DNA from 4 places in the Bacillus sp. D386 genome. Region 4 is predicted to be linked to each of the others. Evidence: riboswitches for the same ligand, from Rfam matches in the RefSeq annotation. Region 4 holds a riboswitch; each other region holds the start of a gene.
The links. A riboswitch is a leader RNA that binds a small molecule or an ion and turns the genes downstream of it on or off. The one in region 4 is predicted to bind S-adenosylmethionine.
Positions count from the first base shown of each region.

Region 1: it holds a riboswitch for S-adenosylmethionine, as region 4 does, so the genes downstream of both, metK (methionine adenosyltransferase) here and FHY45_RS04725 (methionine ABC transporter ATP-binding protein) in region 4, are expected to answer to the same signal.
Region 2: it holds a riboswitch for S-adenosylmethionine, as region 4 does, so the genes downstream of both, FHY45_RS14425 (methionine ABC transporter ATP-binding protein) here and FHY45_RS04725 (methionine ABC transporter ATP-binding protein) in region 4, are expected to answer to the same signal.
Region 3: it holds a riboswitch for S-adenosylmethionine, as region 4 does, so the genes downstream of both, FHY45_RS15740 (methionine biosynthesis PLP-dependent protein) here and FHY45_RS04725 (methionine ABC transporter ATP-binding protein) in region 4, are expected to answer to the same signal.

Region 1 covers NZ_VEMV01000007.1:29,111-33,155, forward strand. The annotation lists gene pckA (phosphoenolpyruvate carboxykinase (ATP)) at 1-835, opposite strand, end outside; SAM riboswitch class I at 1,214-1,342, shown strand; gene metK (methionine adenosyltransferase) at 1,476-2,675, shown strand; gene asnB (asparagine synthase (glutamine-hydrolyzing)) at 2,873-4,045, shown strand, end outside.
Region 2 covers NZ_VEMV01000004.1:511,915-515,959, forward strand. The annotation lists gene FHY45_RS14420 (O-acetylhomoserine aminocarboxypropyltransferase/cysteine synthase family protein) at 36-1,355, shown strand; SAM riboswitch class I at 1,450-1,561, shown strand; gene FHY45_RS14425 (methionine ABC transporter ATP-binding protein) at 1,675-2,706, shown strand; gene FHY45_RS14430 (methionine ABC transporter permease) at 2,703-3,371, shown strand; gene FHY45_RS14435 (MetQ/NlpA family ABC transporter substrate-binding protein) at 3,385-4,045, shown strand, end outside.
Region 3 covers NZ_VEMV01000005.1:163,199-167,243, forward strand. The annotation lists gene FHY45_RS15730 (ABC-2 family transporter permease) at 1-120, opposite strand, end outside; gene FHY45_RS15735 (ABC transporter ATP-binding protein) at 124-909, opposite strand; gene FHY45_RS15740 (methionine biosynthesis PLP-dependent protein) at 1,052-2,152, opposite strand; SAM riboswitch class I at 2,336-2,440, opposite strand; gene FHY45_RS15745 (M42 family metallopeptidase) at 2,574-3,617, shown strand; gene FHY45_RS15750 (patatin-like phospholipase family protein) at 3,665-4,045, opposite strand, start outside.
Region 4 covers NZ_VEMV01000001.1:966,620-970,664, forward strand. The annotation lists gene FHY45_RS04715 (MetQ/NlpA family ABC transporter substrate-binding protein) at 1-555, opposite strand, end outside; gene FHY45_RS04720 (methionine ABC transporter permease) at 576-1,247, opposite strand; gene FHY45_RS04725 (methionine ABC transporter ATP-binding protein) at 1,237-2,250, opposite strand; SAM riboswitch class I at 2,332-2,438, opposite strand; gene FHY45_RS04730 (pyridoxal phosphate-dependent aminotransferase) at 2,934-4,045, shown strand, end outside.

The sequences.
Region 1 (4,045 bases), on a different contig from region 4:
GTGTGAGATTGATGCATTTTGCGTAACAGCCGCCTTCAATATTAAATACACCATCAGGAGACCAGCCATGTTCGTCATCACCTATAAGGCGGCGATTTGGATCGGCTGATAAAGTAGTCTTTCCAGTGCCGGATAGGCCAAAGAAAAGAGCTACATCTCCCTCGAAACCTACATTTGCTGAACAATGCATAGAGAACACATTTTTCTCAGGCAACAGGTAATTCATGATTGAGAAAATGGATTTTTTCATTTCACCTGCATACTCGGTGCCTCCAATTAAGACGACTTTTTTCTCAAAAGAAATGATGATAAACGTCTCAGATTGTGTACCGTCCACGAGAGGGTTTGCTTTAAAACCTGGTGCTGAGATAATAGTAAACTCAGGAGAATGATTTTCAAGCTCTTCTTTAGTGGGGCGGATAAACAGCTGATGTACAAATAAATTGTGCCAGGCATATTCATTGATTACTTGTATAGGAAGGCGGTAGTCTGTTGCAGCCCCAGCAAACCCATTAAATACAAATAATTCATCTCGTTTTTCGAGGTAATCGATAACTTTATCATATAATTTAGAGAATGCGTCTTCAGATATTGCTTGATTGACGCTTCCCCAGGCTATTTTATCTTTAGTGGCAGCTTCCTCTACAATATATTTATCCTTTGGAGATCTGCCGGTATATTTACCTGTTTCGGCTTTAATCGCTCCAGTAGATGTGAGGATGCCCTCTTTTCTGGTTAATACTTTTTCAACTAATTGTGGCACTGAAAGCTGAATGTGAATATTATCATGAGTAAGTAATTGTTTCAATTCATTGGAAACTCCTACACTGTTCATAAGGTATCATCCTTTTCCAGAATTTTGGTAAGCATATTATATGGAAAATAGTATAACACATTTAATCGATTTATCCATACTAATTGTGTTAATTTTCAAAAATATGGTTTAATATAGTATATAAGAATAATTATTATTGTTTTCATTGGTGAAAGAATAGGAATATTAGTCAATATTGATGGATAAATAATAAAGTATATTTATTTGAATATTCGTAAATTAATTATATCAATATCATAATTGAAATGCGAATTTTAAGTTCTGACTGTACTTCTTTTAGAAAAAGGATGAAGCTAAAGTTTTATCTTAACAATATATTCCTGTTTATTTATTGACAGAAAATGATGGATAAGATATTATATACATTTGATATGGATACTCTTATCAAGACTCGGTGGAGAGACGAGCTCTATGAAGCCGGGGCAACCTGCAGTTTGATTCCTTTTAATGGAAATCACGCAAAGGTGCTAACTTGATGCAAGGTTATAATGCCTTGAACGATGAGAGTGAAAGGCAGATTTCTGAGACTCAGACCTTTCCTCTTTTCTTTATAAAGGGGAAGGGTCTTTTTTCGTATAATCAGGAGATAATTAAAGATAATGAGTAGCCATAAACAGGGAAACTGAAGGAGGAAATATACATGTCTAATAAGAGACATTTGTTTACATCAGAATCTGTAACAGAAGGTCATCCGGATAAAATTTGCGATCAGGTTTCTGATGCCATTTTGGATGAAATATTAGCAAAGGATCCAAATGCAAGGGTAGCCTGCGAAACATCTGTTACCACTGGATTAGTTTTAGTAGCGGGAGAAATCACTACTTCTACGTATGTGGATATTCCAAAAATTGTACGTGACACAATCAAAGGGATTGGTTATACACGTGCAAAATATGGTTTCGATGCAGAAACATGCGCTGTCTTAACCTCTATTGATGAACAATCTGCAGATATCGCCCAAGGTGTAGACCAAGCTTTGGAATCAAGAGAAGGCACGATGTCAGATGAAGAGATTGAAGCAATTGGGGCGGGAGATCAGGGTCTAATGTTCGGTTTTGCCTGCAACGAAACAGAAGAATTAATGCCTCTTCCTATTTCTCTTGCTCACCAATTATCTAGAAAGCTGGCTGAGGTTCGTAAACAAGAAGTTCTTCCATACTTGCGCCCTGATGGAAAAACACAAGTCACAGTGGAATATGATGAAAATAAAAATCCGGTAAGAATTGATACCATCGTAATCTCTACTCAGCATGACGCGGAAACAACACTGGATCAAATTAAGAAAGACTTAAAAGAACAAGTAATTAAACCGGTTGTTCCTGCTCACCTTATTGATGAACAAACTAAATATTTTATTAACCCAACGGGCCGTTTTGTTATTGGAGGTCCACAAGGGGATGCAGGCTTGACTGGCCGTAAAATCATTGTTGACACGTATGGTGGATACGCACGTCACGGTGGTGGAGCATTCTCTGGTAAAGATGCTACAAAAGTAGACCGTTCTGCTGCCTATGCAGCCAGATATGTAGCTAAAAATATTGTAGCAGCAGGTCTTGCAGATAAAGCAGAAGTTCAGCTGGCTTACGCGATTGGTGTAGCTCAGCCAGTATCTATATCCATTGATACGTTCGGTACAGGTAAAATTGAAGAGGAAAAATTAATTGAATTAGTACGTGCTAACTTTGATCTGCGCCCTGCAGGAATCATAAAAATGCTTGATTTAAGACGTCCGATTTATAAACAAACAGCAGCTTACGGACATTTTGGACGTAATGATTTAGATCTTCCTTGGGAGAAAACTGATAAAGTAGAAGTACTGCGTACGGAAGCTAACATCTAAGATAAACAGCATAAACATTTCAAGAAAGAGGGATAAACCCTCTTTCTTTTTTTGTCTAAATATGATAATATTAGGAAACTATGAAATCGGGTATAATGGATCGTATTTTGTCGGGACCCTAGCTCATATCTAAAATCTAATTCTTTGATATTTTTAAATGAAAAACAGTCGAAAGTAAAGGTAGTGAGTGAATAATAATGTGTGGATTTGTAGGATGTATGCATGATCACCAACAAGCGAATCAGGATTCAGAACTAATTAAAAGTATGAATGACTTGATTACGCATAGAGGGCCGGATGACGAGGGGTATTATATAGATGAACATATCCAGCTTGGTTTCAGAAGACTAAGCATCATTGATATTGAATGTGGACATCAGCCCTTAACGTATGAAAATGAACGCTATTGGATTGTTTTTAACGGAGAAATATACAACTACTTGGAATTGAAAGTAGTGCTGGAAAAGGAAGGCATGGCGTTTTCTACAAATTCAGATACTGAAGTAATCCTGGCGGCATTTGTTCAATATGGGGAAAAGGCAGTTGAAATGCTTCGTGGGATGTTTGGGTTCGTGATTTGGGATAAACAGGAGAAATCTATTTTTGGTGCCCGTGATCCATTTGGGATTAAACCATTTTTTTATAAGGAAGATGGGGATAAGACCTATTTTGCTTCTGAAAAGAAAAGTATTATACACGCTATAGAAAAACAAGAATTGGATCATGTGTCTCTGCAGCATTATCTTACCTTTCAATTTACTCCAGAACCAGCAACGATGACAAAGTATGTGAAAAAATTATTGCCTGGACATTGCTTTACAAAGAAAATTGGAGAACCTATGGAAATCCGCCAATATTGGAAAGCGGAATTTAAACCTATTCTGCGCAGTGAACCAGATTGGATTAAAGAAATTCAAGATGTGATGTATGACAGTATCAGCATGCATATGCGCAGTGATGTACCCGTTGGTTCATTTCTTTCAGGTGGAATTGATTCTACAATCATCGCATCCATAGCTAAAGAATTTCATCCTGGAATTAAAACATTCTCAGTTGGATTTGAACAGAATGGTTTCAGTGAAATTGATGTAGCTAAAGAAACAGCTGACAAGCTTGGGGTAGAGAATATCAGCTATATTATATCGCCGCAGGAATATATGAGGGAACTGCCGAAAATTATGTGGCATATGGATGACCCGTTGGCAGACCCCGCTTGTGTTCCTTTATATTTCGTGGCAAGGGAAGCGCAAAAGCATGTAACGGTTGTTCTGTCAGGTGAAGGAGCGGATGAATTATTCGGAGGATACAATATTTACCGTGAGCCTCAATCCTTAGCCATGTTTAATAAAATTCCTGTACTTATGAAAAGA
Region 2 (4,045 bases), on a different contig from region 4:
ACTTCTCTATTTAAAATGAAATGGAGAGATGTAGAATGGCAAATGAAGAAAAGAAGTATCGGTTTGAAACAGTAGGTATACACGGAGGATTGCAGCAGGATTCGGTAACTGGAGCGAGAAGCGTGCCGATTTACCAGACGAATGCTTATTTATTTAAAGACACAGATCATGCTGCGGATTTATTTGGATTAGCTGAAACTGGCTATATTTATACTAGAATCCATAATCCAACTTCAAGTGTATTCGAAGAACGTATAGCAGAATTAGAAGGTGGCATTGGAGCTTTAGCGGTATCAAGTGGTGCTGCAGCTATAACACTCTCAATCCTAAATATTGCGGGAGCAGGTGATGAAATTATTTCTGCGTCCACTCTATACGGCGGAACCTACAATTTATTTGCCAATACTCTCCCTAAGTATGGTATTAACGTAAGGTTCGTGGATCCAAGTGACACTGAAAATTTTAGAGAAGCGATTACATCAAAGACCAAAGCTATTTTTGGAGAAACGATTGGAAATCCAAGCCTGCAGGTTCTTGATATTGAACGGGTGGCGGAAATTGCTCATGAAGCTGGAATTCCGTTAATCATTGATAATACATTTGCAACTCCTTATTTATCCCGTCCGATTGAGTTTGGAGCGGATATCGTCGTACACTCAGCTACGAAATGGCTGCTTGGAAATGGAACCACATTAGGCGGGGTCATAGTCGATGGAGGGAAGTTTGACTGGAATTCATCTAAATTTCCGGGCTTTACTGAACCCGATCCAAGCTATCATGATCTGATTTACAGTGAAGCAATTGGTGCAGCAGCATTTATTGTAAAGGCCAGAGTTCAGCTGTTGAGAGATTTAGGTCCTTCCTTAAGCCCGTACAATGCCTTTCAATTTATTCTCGGATTGGAAACTCTGCATGTGAGGATGAAGGAGCATGTAGCCAATACGAGATTAATAGTTGACTATTTAAAACAGCATCCGGCTGTATCGTGGGTCTTGTATCCAGGAGATTCAGATCACCCTGATTACGAAAAAACGAAGAAATATTTACCCAAAGGTGCTGGAGCAGTCGTTGTTTTTGGAATAAAGGGTGGACGTGAGGCAGGTAAAAAACTGATTGATTCCGTTGAACTGTGGTCCCATGTGGCCAATGTGGGAGATGCAAAGAGCCTAATTATCCATCCGGCAAGCACGACTCATCAGCAACTAAGTGAAGAGGGATTAAAAGCATCAGGTGTACAGGAGGATTTAATCAGACTGTCTGTTGGAATTGAACATGCAGAAGATCTAATTGAAGAATTGGAGCTTGCGATTGAAAAAGCAACAGGTATAGCTTCCACTGAGGTGGTTGTGAAATAAATATTGAACATGCTATGCAGACTTTGGTGTTGACAGTTCTTTCTTCAACATGATAGGATAGCAGACAGTTAGATTTAATTGAATAGTTTAAGTACTCTTATCAAGAGAGGCCGAGGGAAGTGCCCTTTGACGCCCGGCAACCGGCAATCATTTATGATTGAAAAGGTGCCAATTCACACAGGATAATAAATCCTGGGAGATGAGAGAAAGGAACATGTTATAAATAAATCATGCCTTTCTGCCTCCGCAGAAAGGCATTTTTGTTTAACTGAAGTTATTCTTTAATTATAGGTTGATAGAAAGAGCAGGTGAACTTTTCATGATTACATTACGTGATGTATCGAAGACCTTCTCAGGAACATTTAAACGTTCATCAGCTGTCAAAGCAGTGGATCAAGTCTCATTATCTATTGAAAAAGGCGAGATCTTTGGAATTATTGGGTACAGCGGTGCGGGAAAAAGTACCCTCATTAGAATGCTGAACGGTTTAGAGAAGCCAACAGAAGGCAGTGTCTTGGTGGCAGGCAAAGATATGGCTGCTATAAAAGGCGCTGAATTAAGAAAAGCCAGAATGGAAATAAGTATGATTTTTCAACACTTTAATCTCCTCTGGTCAAGGACAGTCAGCGAAAATATAGAGTTTCCTTTAGAAATTGCGGGCGTACCAAGCAAGGTACGTAAAGAAAGAGTGAAGGAACTTGTAAGTCTGGTAGGATTAGATGGCCGTGAAAATGCTTATCCATCTCAGTTGAGCGGCGGTCAGAAGCAGCGGGTCGGTATAGCGCGCGCATTAGCGAACAATCCACAGGTTCTTCTTTGTGACGAGGCGACATCAGCACTTGATCCTCAGACTACAGACGATATTTTGGATTTGCTCGTTGATATAAATAAAAGACTTGGCTTGACAATCGTATTAATTACACATGAAATGCATGTTATTCGTAAAATCTGTCATCGCGTTGCTGTGATGGAGATGGGGAAAGTGGTCGAGAGCGGAAAAGTACTTGATGTATTTAAAAAACCAAATGCTCCGATTACTAAACGATTTGTACAGCAAGTGACTGAGCCAGAAGAAACGAAAGAGACGATTGAGCATTTGCTTGCTGAATATCCGACGGGGAAAGTTGTACAATTATCCTTTATTGGCGAATCAGCTGAAACCCCTGTTTTATCAGAGGTTATCCGCTCTTACAAAATCAATGTAAACATATTGCAGGGTAAAATATCGCAGACTCAGCACGGGTCCTATGGAACGTTATTTATTCATGTAGACGGTGATGCTGCTGAAGTGGTGAAAGCGATTGACTATCTCCACAATCAGGAAATTGGTGTGGAGGTGATTTCAGAATGATGGAAACATTATTACCAAATGTAGTTTGGGAACGAATTTATGAAAAGACATGGGAAACCTTGTATATGACAGGTGTCTCATTAATCGCAACTTTTTTCCTTGGAATTATATTGGGTCTGCTATTATTCTTGACCTCAAAGGGGAATATGTGGGAAAACAAAGTGATTTACGGAATTGTAGGTGCTTTCGTTAACATATTCCGTTCCATTCCATTCATTATTCTAATCGTGTTGTTAATTCCTTTCACAAAGGCATTAGTAGGAAGTATTATCGGTGTCAATGCGGCTTTGCCAGCTTTAATTATAGGTGCTGCTCCATTCTATGCGCGAATGGTTGAGATTGGATTGCGTGAAATTGATAAAGGTGTAATCGAAGCAGCAAGATCGATGGGGGCCACTTCCTTTACAATCATATGGAAGGTGCTAATTCCTGAATCTCTGCCTGCACTTGTTTCTGGTATCACAGTTACGGCAATTGCGCTTGTAGGTTATACAGCGATGGCAGGTATGATTGGTGCGGGCGGACTTGGAAACCTTGCCTATTTGGAAGGGTTTAGCCGCGGACAGACAGATGTCACGATTGTTGCTACTATTTTAGTATTGATTATTGTGTTTATTCTCCAATTTATTGGAGATTTTATAACAAGAAAATTAGATAAGCGCTAGGGAGGAAACCAAAGTGAAAAAGTTATCGTTCATACTTGTTTTAGGATTAACCCTATTATTGGCAGCCTGCGGTGGATCAGGAGATGAATCCAATTCCGGGGACAAAGAACTAAAAACGATTAAAATTGGCGCATCAAATGTTCCACATGCAGAAATATTGGAAGAAGCAGCAACTCTTCTTGAAGAAAAAGGTATTAAACTTGAAGTTGAAGTATTTACAGACTATGTAATGCCGAATAAAGCATTGGAAGATGGCTCAATTGACGCTAACTATTTCCAACACATCCCTTATTTTGAGAGTCAAGTGAAGGATAATGGGTATGATTTCGCCAATGCAGGCGGAATCCATATTGAACCGATTGGTGTTTATTCTAAAAAATACGACAGCCTGGATGACCTACCAAAAGGCGCAAGCATCATTATGAGCAGCTCAGTAGCTGATCATGGGCGTATGTTATCTATGCTGGAAACAGAAGGCTTAATAAAGCTAAAAGAAGGCATTGATAAAACTAAAGCAACTGTGGATGATATTGCGGAAAATCCGAAGAATTTAAAGTTTAAAACGGATATTGAAGCACCTATGCTTACGCAGGTTTACAATAATGATGAAGGCGATGCAGTACTGATTAATTCCAACTATGCCATTGAAGCGGATCTTGTACCAGCTGAGGATG
Region 3 (4,045 bases), on a different contig from region 4:
TCTGGCATCCATTGTAAGCTTAACCTGAAGAATTCTTCTCATAACCGGATAATCAATTCCCATCCACTGAAAGAGCTTTTGTCCTCTATCCAACACACGCAAACTCATAAATTTTTTCATCTATTAATCCTCTTTAACAACAGATACAATATCTTCGGCAATTGAACGATGCTGTGTAAAACCAGTTAATTGGTTAAAAATTTCTTCAAGAGTTCCTTCCTTGCCAACATCCTGTAATTCTGCAAAGCTTCCATCTGCAACAATCCTGCCTTCATGCAGTAAAATAATTCGATTGCTAATTTTCTCGACGACATCCATGATATGTGAGGAATAAAAAATAGTTTTTCCCTCGCTTGCCAGCAGTCCAAGCAATTCTTTAATGACCATAACGCTATTCGCGTCGAGACCGCTTAAAGGTTCATCTAAAAATAAAATATCCGGATTATGAAGAAGGCTTGAAATTAATAGAACCTTTTGCTTCATCCCTTTTGAATAACTATTTATTCGTGAATCATACATTTCTTCAATATTTAATAGCCTCATTAGTTTAAAAGCCTTTTGGTCAGCCTGCTCATAAGATAAGCCATAAAGCTCACCTATAAAAGTCAAATATTCACGTGCAGTCAATACATCATATAAATCTGCCAATTCAGGCACATAGCCAATTCTATTTTTATAGGTAATCCTATCCTCAGAAAGCTCTTTATCAAAGACCTTCACTGAGCCTGTATAGTCTGTAAGGAGTCCGAGCAATATTTTAACTGTGGTAGTTTTCCCCGCCCCATTGGGACCTATATAGCCAATAATTTGTCCCTTGTTTACATCAAGATTAATTCCTCGAAGTACTTCTTTCGATCCATAATGCATTTGAAGATTGCTAATAGAAATCACCAGTTCAGCCATTTTCATTCTCCCCAAAGACCCATTTTGGTATAGTATATCAAAACGGGTCGTTAATTTGCATAATTTTCTAATTTATCCTTTTTAGGTATTACTTCTGGAATCCTTCATGATGCACCTAAATGCCTGTAAAGTTCAAATTTCTAATAACCTAAACCGATAATGATTCAAAAGCTTGAATAAGATCATCAATCAAATCATTCGCATGCTCTATCCCAACAGAATAGCGCAGCAAACAATTACAGACTCCATTTTGTGTACGCACTTCCTCAGGGATATCCGCATGTGTTTGTGTAGCAGGGTACGTCATTAAACTTTCTACTCCACCCAGACTTTCAGCAAAAGATATGATGCGAAGGCTTTTTAAAAATGGATTGATCCATTCCTCTGATTTCAGCCGGAACGATATCATCCCCCCTTTACCAGGATAAAGGACATCTGTCACTTCTTCTCTTTCTCTTAAAAATCGGCTGATTATCTTAGCATTTTCCTCATGCTGCCTCATCCTTAGGCTCAATGTTTTCATTCCCCTCATCACAAGCCAGGAGTCAAATGGCGGCAGTACAGCGCCTGTTGCATTTTGATATTCTTCTAGGCGCGCACCAACCTCTTTACTCTTTGAGACAATTAATCCAGCCAATACATCATTATGTCCTGCTAAATATTTGGTGGCACTGTGGACAACGATATCTGCTCCCTGCTCAATCGGTCTTTGCAAAATGGGTGTATAAAACGTATTATCCACAAGGAGCAGTAGATTGTTAGATTGGGTCAGTTGAGCAATTTCTTTAATATCCATTTCCTGCATAAGCGGATTTGTCGGTGTTTCTATAAAAAAGGCCTTCGTATTTTCCGTAATGGATTCAGCGAAATCTTCATATGTATGGCAATAGTTAAACTTGATGCCATACGTCTTCCATATTTGCTCAAATAACCGATATGTCCCTCCATACAGATCGGCAGAGACGGCTATTTCATCACCTGGAGAAAATAAACATAGCAATGAGTGAATGGCAGCCATACCTGAACTAAAGGCAAATCCCTGTTTACCACCCTCTAGCTCGGCAATTGCTTCCTCTAATAATTTTCTGGTTGGGTTTCCTGTTCTTATGTAATCAAACCCTGTTGATTCCCCTATTCCGTTATGGCGATAGGCTGTGGAAAAATAAACTGGCGGATTAACAGTACCTGTTTGTGTTTCACTTCGATTGCCTATTTGAGCTAAGAGTGTTTCGATTTTAACTGTTGTCATATGTATGACCCCTCTCTCTTTATTAATCCCCGAAATACAGTTACTCTGATTTACCTTCATCCGGCTCTAATTTGCCATCAAAGTTACGAATTACTTACATCCACTCATTTTCCCAGTGAATAAAACTATGCTTAAAAACGAAAAAAGTCTTCAAGAAGAAGACTTTTCATTAGAGTGAGTCCCTTCTTATCGGCCAGGAATGATTGTTCCTGCAGGAATTAGCACCTTTCCATATTGGCGGTTGCTGAGACTTCACAGGGCCTGTCCCTCCATCTCTCTTGATAAGATTTTTCAGAATATTTATTTAACTATAAATTTACAGTCCTACTGCTAAAAAAGCAAGTTATTTCTGCCTTTATTGTCCAACTTTTTAACAAAGGTATATAATAAATCTATACATAAAAAGGAGTGATTCGGAACCATGAAAGCCAATGGCCAGGAAATTTTCCAGTACATAAAAGACCTTGTATCCATTCCAAGTCCGAGCGGCTATACAACGGAAGTAATTGATCATGTAGCACAGTTTTTACAATCTCAAGGAATACCTGCAGTAAAAACAAATAAAGGTGCCCTATTGGCAACAATCAAGGGACAGGATGATTCAAAGCACCGTTTTCTAACAGCCCATGTAGATACATTAGGTGCTATGGTGAAAGAAATCAAACCAAGCGGGCGTTTAAAATTATCGATGATCGGCGGATTTCGTTGGAATTCTGTTGAAGGCGAATATTGTAAAATCCATACAGCTGAAGGTAAAACGTTTACAGGGACGATTCTTTTAAATCAAACTTCTGTCCATGTTTATCAGAAAATGGGAGATATTAAACGCGAGGATGCAACGATTGAAGTTCGAATTGATGCTGTGACAAAAAGCAAGACGGATACAGAAGGTCTAGGTATTTCTGTAGGTGATTTTGTTTCCTTCGAGCCCCGTGTTGAACTGACAGACAATGGATTTATTAAATCCCGTCATTTAGATGATAAAGCGAGTGTCGGCATACTGATGTATATCATTAAACAGTTAAAAGAAGAAGGCATCACTCTCCCCTATACGACCCACTTCTTAATTTCAAATAATGAAGAAATAGGCTATGGCGGAAACTCCAACATTCCTGCTGAAACTGTTGAATACCTGGCTGTAGATATGGGAGCAATTGGAGAAGGACAATCTACGGATGAATACAGTGTTTCCATTTGTGCAAAAGATTCTAGCGGACCCTATCATTATGGCCTGCGTCAGCATTTAGTCGAATTGGCAAAGCAACACAAGATTGATTACCGTGTAGATATATATCCTTTTTACGGATCTGATGCTTCTGCTGCCATCCGTGCCGGCTATGATATCATACACGGATTAATTGGACCCGGCATTGATGCTTCACATGCTTTTGAAAGAACCCATATCAGCTCTATTGAACATACTGCCCAGTTAATCTGGAATTACTTACAATCAGAATTAGCCTAATTTCATACTAAACGTTAACCCATCACCATTTAAGTGATGGGTTTTTATTATAATAACCGTTTGATTTTTCCATAAGCAGCCTTGGCTTCAGCATATCCTTGATTGTACAGCTTTTTCAGCTTTTTAGGGTTACGCTCAACACGGCTGACATCTGATTTCACTAATGGACGAATAATGACGACAAGTCCCTTTTCTTCTTGTTCCTCCAAATAGCGGATCGTGTCATTGTAAACGATATGCCGTTTGCGAAGAGCCTTTAGCAGCCCTTGATAGTTCTTATATTTTCTTTTTCCAAGCCAATCAAGCGACGATGCTTTCATATAGCCTTTATTCCCAGTAAGCACAACGATATTTTTCGTATTCCCGTCTGCTTGAGATTTTTGTATCGGTATTGGATCGGCAACACCGCCATCCAGCAGCATTCTTCC
Region 4 (4,045 bases):
CGGCTGGAATTTTAAGTTTTTCTTGTTTTCGATTATGTCCTTTTCAGAAACTTTAAGGGGTTCTGCATTTTCATCTACTACAATTAATCCTTCATCTTGAAGTGTATTGAATGCGCGAGCTGCATTTACCGGATCATTCGGAATTGTAATCGTCGCTCCGTCCTTCACTTCATCCAAAGATTTATACGTGTTTGAATAAATACCCATCGGCGCAGTCGGTACTTTAATTAACCCTGTCAAATCCATGCTGTTCTCTTTTTCAAAGTTTTCCAAGTAAATAGTATGCTGAAAAAGGTTCGCATCAATATCTCCACCATCTAACGCTTTATTCGGTTGAATATAATCACTGAACTCCACCACTTCTACTTTGTATCCCAATTCTTCCAAGCCTGGCTTGATTGCTTTCGTTGCCATATCACTATAAGGACCAGAAGTAGCTCCAATTTTAATATCCTTTGACTCTGAGCTTGCATCCTCAATGCTTTCATTGCCGCTGCAAGCTGCCAATGTACCTACCACTAAGAATAAAATAAATGCTGTTAACCCCTTTTTCATGAAATAATTCCCCTTTTCTATTATCTTTTATCTATAACTTTTGCGATGAAATCACCGGCAAGTTGGATAACCTGAACCAATACGATTAAAATAATAACAGTTGCAATCATAATGGTATTATCATAGCGATAATACCCATAGCGAATCGCTAAATCACCAATACCGCCACCACCGACCGTTCCTGCCATAGCAGAAAACCCAATCAAGCTAATTAATGTAAGTGTAATACCCGAAATGATACCTGATCTCGCTTCGAGCAATAGTACTTCCTTAATAATCATCCACGGTGTCGCACCAGCTGCTATCGCGGCTTCAATAACACCTTTATCAATTTCTCGTAAAGACGTTTCAACGATTCTCGCAAAAAACGGAATAGCTGCGACTGACAGCGATACGCTAGCAGCTGTTGGTCCAATCGTTGTCTTTACAACAAATTCGGTCAATGGCATAAGAGCAACCAATAAAATAATAAATGGTATTGATCGGACCAAATTGACGACAAATCCTAATATCCTCTGAACCGTTTTGTTTTCCCAAAATAAACCCTTTTCTGTCACATATAATAGAATTCCAACTGGTAAACCAATCACGATTGCGACAGCTAAAGAAATGGAAATCATGTAAATCGTCTGCAAAAATGCTGTGTTAATTTCAGGAATAAGCTCTATAAAGTGGTTGAAATCAAAGCCCATGTTGGAACACCTCCACTTCTGCCTCTCGACTTTCTATATAAGATATCGCTTTATTAATCTCTTCCTTCTGTCCGCGAAGCTCCATGATAAAAATACCTAAAGGCAATTCCTGAATATATTCAATTGAGCCATGAAGAAAATTGCCTTTTACATTAAATTGCTGAAGCGTATCCGATATGACTCCCTCACCGGCAACCGTTCCCCTAAACGTCACCTTGACAATCGGACCCTTGCAACTTTGGTAAATAGCGTCAGGTATATCGAACGAAACAACACTGTTAATGAATTCCTTCGTAAGATCGGCATGGGGTTTAGCAAAAATATCATACACCGAGCCTTCCTCAATGACCTTGCCATCCTGCATAATCGCCATTCGATTACAAATTTCCTTTACTACATTCATCTCATGTGTAATCAACACAATCGTAATATTGAGCTCCTTATTGATTTTTTTCAACAAATTCAATATTGATTTCGTTGTCGTCGGATCTAGTGCTGAGGTCGCCTCATCACAAAGGAGTACTGTCGGGTTATTCGCCAACGCCCTTGCAATCGCTACACGCTGCTTCTGTCCCCCACTTAGCTGCGAAGGATACACTTCACGCTTTTCAGCTAATCCGACCATTTTCAACAGTTCTTCTACTCGGTCTTGTATTTGAGTCTGCGGCACTTTTGCTGCCTTTAAAGAAAAAGCTATATTTTCAAAAACTGTTTTCTGGCTAATAAGATAAAAGTGCTGAAAAATCATCCCGATTTTTAAGCGTGCATGACGCAATTGCTTGCTTCTCAACTTAGCCAGATCAATTCCATCAACTGTGATATTTCCCGATGTTGGACGCTCCAACAAATTAATACAGCGTAGCAGCGAGCTTTTACCTGCTCCTGAGTACCCGACAATCCCGAATATCTCGCCTTTTTTAATTGTTAAGGAAACGTTGTCAACTCCATTTACTATACCGCTTTTAGTTTTGTAAATCTTATTAACATTCTGAATTTTTATCATATGCCAACCTCTATCTCTACACATTTTTTGAAACAAAAATGCCCCTCTCATCTGAAAGGGGCATCGAAATACATCTATCTCGACTTATCTTTCAGAATGTAATACATTCTGCAGGAATTGGCACCTTCCCTATTAAGGGGGTTGCCGGACGTCATAGGGCCTAGTCCCTCGGTCGCTCTCGATAAGCTATAGCTTTATTTGATTTGTTTATGATATTACAGACTTCAGAATAGTCTGTCAACAAAAACCTTTTTGACGTAAACTGTTGAACCGCTTTCATCATTGCAATTTCAATAAAATATTCCAATCCACATACATCGGATTAAAAAACTCCCCATTCTTCTTCGTAGGGCTGAACTGACGATAATGTAAAACTCTACATTTTCGCAAGCCGACTGAATAACACTTTCATCGCTCACTATTTTCATCTGCCAAACAAGCTCATTTAATGTATAGTCTCCACATTTCACATTTTCCGAAAAACAATCATTTCTGAAAAAGCTACCACACCCACTTCATCAAACGTTCCCCTATAATCTATGACTCAGCAAATCTAATAACCATTTACTACCGCTATATTCAAATTCTTTCAGCTCACTATAGACATTTCTAAATAAAGGTTATAGAATTTTATCTATTATTTAAATATTCAAAACTATATTCTCTTCGTAAAGGTGAATTATATGACATATTCAGAACGCTTAAAAAAACTGCCAGTCCAATTTTTTGCAACACTTGTCCTAAAAGTTAACAGCGCTATAGCTGAAGGCAGAGACATTATTAATCTCGGACAAGGAAATCCTGATCAACCTACTCCTGCGCATATCGTCAAAGCCCTGCAAGTGGCGGCTGAAGATGCACAAACTCATAAATATTCTCCATTTCGGGGTTTGGAAGAGTTGAAAGAAGCGGCAGCACAATTTTATCACAAGCAATATGGCGTCGAGGTTGACCCTAAAACTGAAGTTGCCATCCTTTTTGGAACGAAGGCCGGACTAGTTGAGCTACCAATGTGCTTGCTCAACGATGGAGAGCTAATGCTCTTGCCAGACCCAGGCTATCCCGACTATTTATCTGGAGCTGTATTAGCAAACGTAAACTATGAAACTTTTCCACTAACAAAAGATAATCAATTTTTGCCGGATTATGAAAGCATCCCTTTAGAACAAAGGACCCATGCAAAGCTAATGTATTTAAACTACCCAAATAATCCTACCGGAGCTACCGCAGATCATGCTTTTTTTGAAAAAACAGTATCATTTGCAAAAGAAAATAACATTACCGTACTTCATGATTTTGCCTATGGAGCTATTGGCTTTGATGGACAAAAACCTATCAGTTTTCTTGAAACGGAGGGTGCAAAAGAAGTCGGCATTGAAATGTACACACTCTCGAAAACTTACAATATGGCAGGCTGGCGTGTTGGCTTTGCTATCGGAAACCCAGCTATCATCGAAGCACTCAATCTCATTCAAGATCATCTTTACGTCAGCCTCTTCCCTGCTGTACAAAAAGCGGCAATCGCAGCCTTGACAGGGGAGCAATCCTGCGTAGAAGAGCTTATCGAACGCTATGAACGACGACGAAATTCCCTCATTGGCGCTTGCAATAAAATCGGCTGGAAAGTCGAAGCCCCAACTGGTTCATTCTTTGCTTGGCTTCCTGTCCCTGCCGGTTTCAAGAGCGAGAGCTTTGCTGATTATTTGCTTGAAAAAGCAGATGTAGCCGTTGCAGCAGGAAAAGGCTTTGGTGAATACGGAGAAGGCTACATTCGTGTCGGCTTATTAGTAGACGA